Regions from separate parts of the Cedecea davisae genome, predicted to be linked through region 1. Evidence: predicted binding sites of a transcription regulator. Region 1 holds the regulator's gene; each other region holds the start of a gene.

What was found. The regulator LexA, encoded in region 1, represses DNA repair genes until DNA is damaged. The targets are predictions, from matches to a motif close to TNCTGTATGTACATACAGNA.
Region 2: a site for LexA is predicted at 1,918-1,937, ahead of metR (HTH-type transcriptional regulator MetR). Genes of this name have one in related genera too.
Region 3: a site for LexA is predicted at 1,977-1,996, ahead of ACG1VR_RS13890 (metal-dependent hydrolase). Genes of this name have one in related genera too.
Region 4: a site for LexA is predicted at 1,951-1,970, ahead of ACG1VR_RS15790 (DNA translocase FtsK 4TM domain-containing protein). Genes of this name have one in related genera too.

Annotation. Positions count from the first base shown of each region.
Region 1 is NZ_CP172054.1:4,499,299-4,502,412, forward strand. It holds gene dinF (MATE family efflux transporter DinF) at 1-1,184, opposite strand, end outside; gene lexA (transcriptional repressor LexA) at 1,260-1,868, opposite strand; gene ACG1VR_RS21540 (diacylglycerol kinase) at 1,977-2,345, opposite strand; gene plsB (glycerol-3-phosphate 1-O-acyltransferase PlsB) at 2,477-3,114, shown strand, end outside.
Region 2 is NZ_CP172054.1:4,598,949-4,602,062, forward strand. It holds gene metE (5-methyltetrahydropteroyltriglutamate--homocysteine S-methyltransferase) at 1-1,851, opposite strand, end outside; gene metR (HTH-type transcriptional regulator MetR) at 1,969-2,922, shown strand; gene ACG1VR_RS21985 (carboxylate/amino acid/amine transporter) at 2,810-3,114, opposite strand, start outside.
Region 3 is NZ_CP172054.1:2,904,672-2,907,785, reverse strand. It holds gene ACG1VR_RS13895 (L-cystine transporter) at 1-1,236, opposite strand, end outside; gene ACG1VR_RS13890 (metal-dependent hydrolase) at 1,369-1,959, opposite strand; gene hxpB (hexitol phosphatase HxpB) at 2,078-2,746, opposite strand; gene ACG1VR_RS13880 (YniB family protein) at 2,915-3,114, shown strand, end outside.
Region 4 is NZ_CP172054.1:3,310,568-3,313,681, forward strand. It holds gene ACG1VR_RS15790 (DNA translocase FtsK 4TM domain-containing protein) at 1-1,886, opposite strand, end outside; gene lrp (leucine-responsive transcriptional regulator Lrp) at 2,009-2,503, opposite strand; gene trxB (thioredoxin-disulfide reductase) at 2,996-3,114, shown strand, end outside.

The DNA of each region.
Region 1 (3,114 bases):
CCAAACCCCAGCGCCGCAACGGCCATGCTGTTACGCATTTCAGCCCCACGCGTAGCGCCGATAAACATTCCGTCCAGCAGGTAACACCAGACGCCAACAACCGGCAGTATGATTTGCCATGGCAGATAGCTATTCGCCAGCTGGCGTAGCTCTGGTAGCGAAGTCAGCATCGAGACTATCTGCTCGCCCGCCACGGCATAAACAGCGGCGAAAGCCAATGCAACCAGCCCGGCCTGCCTGCATGCCGCTCCCCAGACCTCGAGAAGCTGCCCGCGATTACGGGCACCATACGCCTGCCCGGAATGCGCCTCAACGGCATAAGCAAATCCGTCCAGCGCGTAGGCGGTAAAGGTCAGCAGCGTCATCAAAACCGCATTCAACGCGACAATTTCGCCCCCCAGCCGAGCGCCAAAAATGGTCATTGAGGCAAAGCAAACTTGCAGCAGAAGCGAGCGCAGCATGATGTCACGGTTGAGGGCCAGCAGCCTTCGCAGATCTCCTCGCCATGCCATCTTCAGGCATGACCAATCAATACCGCGCAGCTTTAACACCCTGTGTACCATCGCTAAGCCGATGATAAACGTCGCATACTCGGCAATAACGGTCGCCAGTGCGGCCCCCTGCACGTTCATATGCAGGCCCATGACAAGCCAAAGGTCGAGCACGATATTCAGCAGGTTACCCACCACCAGCAAAATAACCGGGGCGCGAGCATACTGCACGCCGAGCAGCCAGCCCAGCAGCACCAGATTAGCCAGCGACGCCGGAGCGCTTAGCCAACGAATTTCAAGAAAACGCCGGGCCTGATAAAGCACCTCTTCGCTGCCGCCGACAATATGCAAAGCAAGACCGATTAGCGGCCCGCGCAGCACCATAATGGCCAAACCGGCGGCCAGCGCCAGTATCAGCGGCTGAAGCAAAGCGCGGGCGAGACGCAGCGGATCGTTAGCGCCAAACGCCTGAGCCGCAAGCCCGGTAGTGCTCATACGCAGAAACAGCAGCAGCATAAACAGGAAACTGGTCGCGGTTGCGCCTATCGCCACGCCGCCCAGATAGGTCGGGCTGTCGAGATGACCAATAACGGCGGTATCAACCAGCCCCAGCAGCGGCACCGTGATATTGGAGAAAATCATGGGAAGCGCAAGACGCCACAGCGCACTATCCGTCGACGAAAAAAATCGCATCAGAGTGACCCAGGAAAATAATGAGGGGGAATAGAGCGGGTGGTACGGCGTGTTACCGCACCACCGAAAGACGTGTTACAGCCATTCGCCGTTGCGGATTACGCCCACGGCCAGACCTTCAATGCTAAAGTTTTGCTCGCGCAGATCGACAACGATAGGCTGAAACTCGCTGTTTTCAGGCAGTAGCTGAACGGTGTTGCCCTGTTTTTTCAGACGTTTAACGGTCACTTCGTCGTCAATACGCGCCACCACAACCTGGCCATTACGTACGTCCTGCGTTTTATGCACCGCCAGCAGGTCACCATCCATAATGCCGATGTCTTTCATCGACATGCCGCTCACGCGCAGCAGGAAGTCGGCATTCGGTTTAAACAACGACGGATCGACCTGATAATGGCCTTCGATATGCTGCTGCGCCAGAAGCGGCTCACCGGCGGCAACGCGCCCGACCAACGGCAGGCCGGTTTCTTCTTCAACCAGCAGGCGAATGCCGCGCGACGCGCCGGAAACAATCTCAATGACCCCTTTGCGGGCCAGCGCTTTGAGATGTTCCTCAGCGGCGTTTGGAGAACGGAACCCCAGACGTTGTGCAATCTCGGCGCGCGTAGGTGGCATGCCGGTTTGGTTGATATGATCCCGAATGAGATCAAACACCTCTTGCTGCCTGGTAGTTAGTGCTTTCATTCCGCCCCCTGGGTGTTTATACAGTTATGCTGTGAGTATATACAGCCCCGGGTGAATTTGAAACCACAAATTAAGCAAAAACCAGCCACTTAACCGATTATGGAAAGCCTATCGCAAATGTGACCAAAGCAGCGTGACCCAGGTGACAACCGCCAGAATAATCGCAATCAGTACGGCGGCAGACCCCATATCTTTGGCGCGCCCGGAAAGTTCGTGGTAGTCGGTGCCTACGCGGTCGACCAATGCCTCGATGGCGCTATTCAGAATTTCAACAATCATCACCAGCACCACGGAGCCAATCAGCAAAATGCGGGTGATCGGGTCAACGTCCAGCCAGCAGGCGATTATAATAGCAATTACCGCGGCCACGCCCTCCTGACGAAATGCAGCTTCGTTTATCCAGGCCGCACGCAGCCCCTTCCACGAGTAGCCTGCAGCCTTAATAATGCGGGTGATGCCGGTGGTATTATTCGCCATTCAAGGAAACCTTTTTAAATATTGAGCGTCAATGCTCATTGAGTCTAAATCGCAGCGCCACAGAAATTCCCCGGAGTTTCTGATATCCTTGCGGCGCATTTGCATTATTAACCTGAGGCTTTACATCATCTATGTCAGGCTGGCCAAGAATTTACTACAAATTACTGAATTTACCATTAAGTGTTCTGGTAAAAAGCAAGTCTATCCCGGCGGACCCACAAACCGAACTCGGTCTGGATCCCTCGCGCCCAATTATGTATGTCCTGCCTTATAACTCGAAGGCAGACCTACTGACCCTGCGCGCCCAATGCCTGGAGCATGACCTGCCCGATCCGCTGGAACCTCTGGAAATTGACGGCGCACTGCTGCCGCGCTACGTGTTTATTCACGGCGGGCCGCGCGTCTTTACTTACTACACGCCAAAAGAAGAGTCGGTAAAACTGTTCCACGATTATCTGGACCTGCACCGCAGCAATCCCGATCTCGATGTACAGATGGTGCCGGTTTCCGTGATGTTTGGCCGCTCACCCGGCCGCGAGAAAGGGGAAGTTAATCCTCCTCTGCGCACGCTAAACGGCGTACAAAAATTCTTTGCCGTTTCGTGGCTGGGTCGCGACAGCTTTGTGCGCTTCTCTCCCCCTGTTTCGCTGCGCCGTATGGCAACCGAACACGGCACTGACAAAATCATCGCCCAGAAGCTGGCTCGCGTCGCGCGTACCCACTTCGCTCGCCAGCGCTTAGCTGCCGTTGGGCCGCGTTTGCCGGTGCG
Region 2 (3,114 bases), 100 kb from region 1:
ATAAGCCTGCCAGTCCGACTGGCGCAGCGGTAAGCCTTCACGCAGGGCCGGTTCATCAATCTGAATGATGCCGATACCCGCTTCTTCGAGGTCAGCCACTTCGTCACGCAGCGCCAGCGCAATCTGCTTAGCGATAGTCTCGCGAGACACATCTTCACGCGGGAAAGACCAGCAGAGGATGGTTACAGGCCCGGTCAGCATGCCTTTAACCGGTTTGTCGGTCAGGGACTGCGCGTACTTAGCCCACTCAACGGTAATTGGCTCAGGGCGGCTGATATCGCCGATAACAACCGGCGGCTTAACGCAGCGGGAACCGTAGCTCTGTACCCAGCCGTTTTGGGTGAATACGAAACCATCCAGGTGCTCACCAAAGTATTCAACCATGTCGTTACGCTCGGCTTCGCCGTGTACCAGCACGTCCAGCCCCAGGCGTTCCTGCTCAATAATCGCCTGCTTAATGTGTTCGGCTATGCCGGTGCGATAGTTATTAGCGTCCAGATTCCCCTTCTTGAAGTCCAGGCGCAGGCCGCGAATTTCAGTGGTTTGCGGGAAGGAACCGATGGTCGTCGTTGGCCATGCCGGCAGGTTGAAGCGCGCGCGCTGGGCAGCGGCACGGGCGTTATAGCTGCTCTGACGCTGGCTATCCTGAGACGTTACCTGCGCCAGACGCTCGCCAACGGCGGCATTATGTACGCGTTTAGAATTACGGCGAGCCTGAATCGGCGCGCTCCACTCGGCAATTTTAGCTGTGTCGCCGCTGTTCAGAGCTTCGGTCAGAAGAGACAGTTCGGCACACTTTTGCAGGGCGAAGGCAAACCAGCTCTTCACTTCCGCGTCCAGGCGAGTCTCCACGCTCAGGTCGATTGGGCTGTGCAGCAGGGAGCAAGAAGAGGCCACCCACAGGTCACGCTTGCCCACCAGCGCTTTAAGCTGCGCATATTTCTCGGTCAGATCAGCTCGCCATACGTTACGACCGTTGATTACCCCGGCGGACAGCAGCCAGTCAGCAGGCAGCTTCTTGTGGATTTCGTTCACGTCGTCTTTACCGTGCACGAAGTCTACGTGCAGGCCCTGCACCGGCAGCGTGGTGATGGTGTTCAGGTTCGGGCCAACGCCTTCGAAGTAAGTAGTCAGCAGCAACTTAACTTGGCCGTTCAGCGCGTCATAGGCCGGTTTAAAGGCATCTAACCATGCCTGCGGCAGTTCAAGAACCAGCGCAGGTTCGTCAATTTGTACCCATTCAACGCCGCGTTTTGCCAGCTCGGCCAGCACCTTCTGGTACACCGGCAGGATATCTTTCAGCAGGCTGAGGCGATCAAACTGCTCGCCTTTCACTTTGCCAAGCCAGAGGTAAGTTACCGGCCCCAGCAGTACAGGCTTCACTTTATGGCCAAGCGCCAGCGCTTCATCCACTTCTTCCAGCAGTTGAGTCCAGGTCAGTCTGAACTGCTGGCCTTTGGTGAATTCCGGCACCATGTAGTGGTAGTTAGTGTTGAACCACTTGGTCATTTCAGCGGCGGCAGCCGGTTCACCGGTCGGTGCGCGGCCGCGGCCAATACGGAACAGGGTGTCGATATCTACGCTGCCATCTTTGCTCTGATGACGAGCCGGCACGTTACCGAGCAGCAGGCTGGTGGTCAGAACATGGTCGTACCAGGCGAAATCGCCCACCGGCAGCAGCTCAACGCCAGCCTGTTTTTGTTGGTCCCAGTGGCGGGCACGCAGTTCGCGGCCAACCGCCAGCAATTCTTCGCGGGAGGTATTGCCTGCCCAGTAGCTTTCTTGTGCTTTTTTCAGCTCGCGCTTGAGGCCGACGCGAGGGAACCCGAGGGTGTGGTTATGGATTGTCATGGTGTTTCCTCTATTCGGTTCGATGTATTTAGCCATCCAGATGTTTACACCGCTATAATCAGCAGGTACTGTATATTCCTCAAGCGCAATTTGTTCATGACGAAGTGAAGGACTTTCATGATCGAGATTAAACACCTGCGGACGCTGCAAGCGTTGCAAAACTGCGGCTCCCTCGCCGCCGCGGCTGCGGCCCTGCATCAGACTCAGTCTGCTCTATCTCACCAGTTCAGCGATCTGGAGCAGCGTCTCGGCTTCCGCCTGTTCGTTCGTAAAAGTCAGCCACTTCGTTTTACGCCTCAGGGCGAAATTCTGTTGCAACTTGCGGAGCAGGTGCTTCCGCAAATTGGCCGCGCCCTGCAGGCATGTAACGAGCCTCATCAAACGCGGCTGCGCATTGCGATTGAGTGCCACAGCTGTATTCAATGGCTGACTCCGGCGTTGGAAAATTTCCGTCTGCACTGGCCGCAGGTGGAAATGGACTTTAAATCAGGCGTCACTTTTGACCCGCAGCCAGCCCTGCAGCAAGGCGAGCTGGATATCGTATTAACCTCCGATATCCTGCCGCGCAGCGGGCTGCATTATTCGCCGATGTTTGATTTTGAAGTGCGCCTGGTTGTCGCCACTGACCATCCGCTGGCGCACAAAGCGAGTATTGAACCTGAAGATTTAACCAGCGAAACGCTGTTGATTTACCCGGTACAGCGTAGCCGCATGGACATCTGGCGTAACTTCCTCCAGCCGGCGGGCGTTAGCCCTTCGCTGAAAAGCGTAGATAACACGCTGCTGCTGATCCAGATGGTGTCGGCGCGGATGGGCATTGCCGCCCTACCGCACTGGGTGGTGGAGAGTTTTGAGCACCAGGGTTTGATAGTCACCAAAACCCTGGGCGAGGGATTATGGAGCCGACTGTATGCGGCAGTGCGCGACGGAGAGCAGCGCCAGCCGGTAACCGAGGCGTTTATTCGCTCGACGCGCCAGCATGCCTGCGACCACCTTCCGTTTGTGAAGAACGCGGAGCGACCCACCGGCGATGTACCCACAGCGAGGCCATTATCACCGTTCCCCCAATGATAAAGCTCGGCCAGTGCGGCTGCTCCTGCCAGATAGCAAGGTTGACCAGCAGCCCGGCCGGAACGTGCACGTTATTCATGATGCCGAGCGTACCGGCATCAACCTGAGTCGCGCCGTAGTTCCACATAAAGTAGCCCAGCCCGGAAGCCACCACGCCCAGCCAAACCAGAATCCCCCACTGTAGCGAAGTGG
Region 3 (3,114 bases), 1.6 Mb from region 1:
CGCGACCAGCGTGACCGGCAGGCCCATAGCAGGCAGGACGATAAGCGCGGCGAAGGTTGCACCGCCGCCCACGCCGGCAACGCCCGCGGAGCTAACGGTGACGATGCCCACCAGGGTCGCAATCCATACCGGGTCAAACGGGTTGATGCCAACGGTTGGCGCAACCATGACGGCCAGCATAGCAGGGTAGAGACCGGCACAGCCGTTCTGCCCGATGGTGGCGCCGAAGGAGGCGGAGAAGCTGGCGATGGACTCCGGCACGCCAAGACGGCGGGTCTGCGCTTCAACGTTCAGCGGAATGCTGGCGGCGCTGGAGCGGCTGGTGAAGGCGAAGGTCAGCACCGGCCAGACTTTACGGAAGTATTTCACCGGGCTAACGCCGTTGAACGCCAGCAGAACTGCGTGCACGCCAAACATAATCGCCAGGCCAAGGTAGGAAGCAACAACGAAGCTGCCCAGCTTGATGATGTCCTGCAGGTTGGAACCAGCGACCACTTTGGTCATCAGCGCCAGCACGCCGTATGGCGTCAGCTGCATCACCAGGCGAACCAGCTTCATCACCCAGCTTTGCAGGGTGTCGATGGCTACCAGTACGCGCTCGCCTTTCGGGGCATCATCTTTCAGCAGCTTCAGGGCGGCCACGCCGAGGAAAGCGGCGAAGATAACGATGCTGATGATAGACGTCGGGCTTGCGCCGGTAAGGTCAGCAAACGGGTTCTTCGGCACGAAGGAGAGGATAAGCTGCGGTACGGTCAGGTCGGCAACTTTGCCGATATAGTTCGACTGAATGGCTGCCAGGCGTGCGCTTTCCGCATTGCCCTGCACCAGGCCTTCTGCCGTCAGGCCAAACAGGTTGGTGACCAGCACGCCGACCAGCGCGGCAATCAGCGTGGTGAACAGCAGCGTCCCGATGCTCAGGATACTGATTTTACCCAGCGAAGAGGCGTTATGCAGCTTGGCTACCGCGCTCAGAATCGAGGCGAACACCAGCGGCATGACGATCATTTGCAGCAGTTGGACGTAGCCGTTACCGACGACGTTAAACCACTGAATAGAATCTTTCAGAACCGCGCTGTCGGAGCCATAAATGGTGTGCAGCGCCAGGCCGAAGACCACGCCGAGTACCAGACCGGCCAGCACTTTTTTGGCCAGGCTCCATTGTTTGTGGCGGGTTTGCGCCAGCAGCAATAGCAAAACAACGAACACCACAATGTTCGCTATCAGTGGAAAATTCATCCCCGTATCTCCTGATTTATTGTCATACAGCCGCTGTTACGCCGCCGTTATGTTGCAAAGCGTAACAGACTCCGCAGCACTGTCTTATATCCAAAAAGAATTGATTATTACCAAATGATGTTTTGGGGTTAATTAACGCTCGACCTGGTGATTTAACAAGCTATAAAAGCTCATCTGTAAGGAATTTATCATTTGTGAGGACCAGCGCACCGCACCGTTTTCGGGCATGTTCTGCGGCATCCACACCGCGAAGCCAAACAGCGCCATGCAGAGTACGCGCTCCAGCTGGTTGCCTTTTTGCGGCCTGACGACGGGAAAGCGAAAGCGCCAGCGGCATGGCCAGAGCAGTGGCACTCCGGCGGGCGTCAGCATGTCGGCGATAATGTGGCTCAGGTAACCCAGCACCATGCCCTGGATAGCATCGGCCGGGATAACCCACTTTTCCGGCACTTTCAGGTAACACAGCGCCAGCCCGGCAAAGACGGCGAACAGGCTGTGGGTGAAGCCTCGATGCCCGCACATGCGCGCCACGGGCTTAGAGATCCACTTCAGCCGCTGGCCAAGAAAGGATTTGGGGTGGTCGATATCGGGGAGCAGGCAGGTCAGGATCGCAGACGGCACAATGTGCCACCAGTCGCCCTGGGCAAGTACAGGCGTAAGCTCGGCGTTTTTGGCAAATACTGCACAGGCAATAGAAAAAAGCAGGTGGCCTTCCGCCGTCATGATACAACCCGAATAAAAACTGTCGATTCATCCAGTATAGGGTTTTTGTACAGTGTTCGGAAGAGGTGACGCTGTAACATTTTGTCAGCAAAACGGGCGGCCTGAGCCGCCCTGAGGCTTAGCCTTTGAGGTGTTTCTCGTTCAGCTCGACCAGAGAGGAGAGTTTTGCATCAGCAAGGCACCAGCGTGGGTCCGCACTATTTTCTTCAGCCGGAACCACTATCGAGCGCATGCGTGCGGCTTTAGTGGCAATCATGCCGTTAACCGAGTCCTCCAGCGTGACGCATGAAAGCGGGTCAACGCCAAGTTTTGCCGCCGCGTCCAGGTAAACCTGCGGGTGCGGTTTGCTGTACGGAAGATGCTCGGCTGAGGCGATAGCGTCGAAATACTGGCGCAGGTCGAACATTTCCAGCACTTTTTCCAGCATATGCAGCGGGGAGGCGGAGGCCAGGCCCACTTTGAGACCGAGTGCTTTACAGCGTTTAACCGCTTCTACAACGCCCGGCAAAAGCGGACGCTGCTCATCGACTAATGCGATGGCGCGTTCGATAACGAGTGCGGTGACTTCTTCTTTTGACGGCCCGCTCCACGGCTGGCGTGAGAACCAAAGGTCTACCACTAAATCGATGCGCAGCCCGAGGGTGTCCGGCAGCTCATTGCGGCGCGTGATATCAACGCCAATACTTTGCAGGGTATCCAGTTCCGCACGATCCCAAAGCGGTTCCGAATCAATCAGTAGCCCATCCATATCAAAAATTGCCGCGAGGATCTGGCGCGTATCGGCCATAAAATGACTCCTTTCCGTTCGTCTTGAATAAATGATTGTGTATCTTTAGCCGGAAACAATACCTGAAGCCACCGCTTTTGCGAATTTCGCCCGCAAAGCTCAGGCGAAATAGCGCCATACAGGGTAGACTTTGTGGGTATAACGTTACGTCCTAAAAAAGGGGAGTGCATGACGTATCAACAGGCTGGACGCATTGCGATTTTGAAACGGGTTGCGGGATGGGTGATTTTTATCCCGGCGCTGCTTTCTACCGTGATTTCGGTTCTGAAGTTTATGTATCAACACAGCGAAAAACAGCCCGGCATTGATGCCGTGATGCTGGACTTTTTCCATGTGATGATTGAGATGATGCGTTTTAACACGCCGTT
Region 4 (3,114 bases), 1.2 Mb from region 1:
TCAGACCAGCTTTCTTCTTCGTACTCTTCGCCATAGCGCTGATGCTGCTGAGCGGCAAACTGGCGGGCCAGTTCGTGTTGCTGGAGCGCATCATTTTCATCGCCATACTCATCTTCAGGCTGCTGAAGTTCCGCCTGGCGAGCCTGTTCCTCGGCCATACGCTGCGAAGGCAGCTTGATGCCGTAGGAGGCCAGTTCACGACGAGTTGGCACCCGCACGCGGTTAGGGCGCGGCAGCTGCGGGCCGATGCCCTCTTTAACCTGAGGACGCGGAGCATCTCCGGCAATACTGAATATCGGCGTAAACGCGGCGGCAGTTGCGGCAGCTTTGACGCCCTGCTGAATGCCAGAAGCGATTTGTGTGACGTCCACCGCCGGGATCTCTGGCGCCGTAAATGGAGCAGAAACCGGAGAGGTAAACGGTTCTGGTGCCGGAGTAGAAACCGGCGGCTCAGCCGGGGCAACTTTGGCTGGTTGAGCCGGAGCATAGTTATACGGGTCGGGCTTCGGATCGTTAACCGGTTGATACCACGCCGCCAGCTGCTCGCGTTCGCGGGCGCGCTTCTCTTCCACTTCTTCGAAGTGGTACATCGGCGGACGAACGTATTTTACCTCTTCCGGCGGTTCCGGCTGAGGCTCAACAACCGCAGGCTCAACGGGCTCTGACCAGCTCTGGGTGCTCTCATGCGGCACCTGCTGCTGGACATTGGCCGGGCGCGGAGAGAGATAACCTTCCGGCGCGGGGGCAATCACAGGCTCCGGCGTGACCGGAGTAGGCGCAGGCTCCCATGCAATAGCCGGTGCGGCAGGTTCCGATTCGGCTACCGGAGCCGGGGTCGATACCGGCGGCATAGGGGCAACGGGCGGAACCGGTGCGGCCCAGGCCTGGCTGGCAACCGTCATCGCAGCAGCGGCTGCAACGGGCTCAACCGCAGAATGCCCGCTAAACAGCGGATCGTACTCTTGCTCCTGCTCTAATGTTGCTTTATTGCCGGAGAACAGAACATCGCCAGGATCGGCTTCAACACCACGGGCGCTGAACAACACATCATCTTCTTCGTCATCCATTCGCTTACCGGAGAACAGCGCCGCATCAGTTTTACGGCCGTTAGGGTTAGCAAATTTCTGCGACAGACGCTGTTTACGCGCCAGCGCACCGCGAAGAATACGCGCGCGGCGTGATTCACGTTTTTCTGGTGATGCGTGAGGCTGTTGATCGTATTGCTCTTCTTCTTCGTACTCATCCTCATCCTGCCAGGTGTTATCCCGACGGGTGCGGTTGCTGGCGAAGGTCAGAACAGTGAGTACCGCACCGCCAAGCTTCTCGGCAATACCTACCCACGACCAGCCGGTGAACAGCGTCAGCCCGGCAGCCCAAACGCAAAGCAGCGCAATAGTTCCGCCGCTGCTGTTAAGCAGCGGCATCATTGCGGTACTGAGCAAGCTACCCAGCACGCCGCCTGAGGCAAAGTACCAGATATCGTCCGCGTTAATCGCCGCCAGCCCGCATGAGGTCAGCACCATAGCAAGCACGCCGATGAGGCGCAGCGACACGGCAAAATAGTCGATGAACTCTTCACTGTCGCGTTGACGCCAGGTAAACCAGCAGGCACCGATGATAATCACCGGAATGGTGTAGGCCATTACGCCAAAAATGAAGAACAGCGTATCCGCTAACCACGCTCCCGGCGCGCCACCCAAATTATGGATAGGTTCGTGCCACGCGGTTTGGGACCAGCTTGGATCTGATGGGTTGAAACTCAACAAGGCTACCATCAAGTAGATGGCAAATAAGGCAACAAGAATCAGCAACGCCTCCAGTAAACGGCGCCCGCTGCTGAGTTTCCTCAATGTTACTTCTTTATCTTCGGTATATTCCTGGCTCAAGAAAGGCTCTCCAGGTGTCCTTAAACGCAATGGAGACAACAGCACCGGCGCTAACCGGAACTGTTGCTGTATGGATTCCCAGGAGTGTAACCAAAATACGCCAATTTTGCACCTGGCCCGTATTAACGGGTCTTAATGACCAAACGATTACTCTGTTTGACCTCTTCCATGACCACATAAGTACGGGTGTCGTTAACGCCCGGCAGACGCAGCAGGGTCTCGCCTAAGAGTTTACGGTACGCCGACATATCCGGTACGCGTGTTTTCAACAGGTAGTCGAAATCACCGGATACGAGGTGACACTCTTGAATTTCTTCAAGTTTTTGCACTGCGGCGTTAAATTGCTCAAACACATCTGGTGCGCCACGATTCAGAGTAATCTCAACAAATACCAGTAATGAGGCATCCAGATAATGCGGGTTCAACAGCGCCGTATAGCCCTGAATAAAACCCTGACGTTCCAGACGACGTACGCGCTCAAGGCACGGCGTCGGCGAAAGCCCAACACGCTTGGAAAGCTCAACGTTAGAAATGCGCCCATCCTTTTGCAATTCGTTGAGAATGTTGCGATCGATACGGTCGAGATCTTTGCCCGGGCGCTTCTTGCTATCTACCATTATTATAGTCTCTCTCTATTCCTTCCTTCACCTGCCATAACCCTGATGACGTCACTGTTCAGGGTGTACGTGAGAAGACCGATGCCTTACGGCCGCTATCGACATCACGTATAACGTCTGTCCACGTTATGCGTAAATTTCAATAACTCGGTAAATTTGCATCAGGTTGTGCAAAAGCATGAGGCTTGCTCAACACTAAATGTTTTTCTTCCTCGAATGTTTTCGCAAATGCTTAGGGGATTGTCAAAGCAAAACATCTATTTTTAGTGGAACGTGCCAGATATTCCTTCTGGCTGATGATTATTCATCATTTTCGCCCCGTGATTATCCCTCCATTACAATGATTTTTTATGCAGTCTGTGGGTCATATTCATTACGCTTATAGGCAACGACGATGACACACATCGTTAACAACATCGCTGCACTCTTTTTTTAACGCAGCGAATTCCCTACAATCAGCCTCATTGTCAGTAAACGTTCAATGAGGATCTCATGGGCACAGCTAAACACAGTAAGCTGCTTATTCTTGGCTCCGGCCCTGCGGGCTATACCGCGGCGGTCTACGCTGCACGCGCCAACTTAAAACCGGTTCTGATTACCGGAATGGAAAA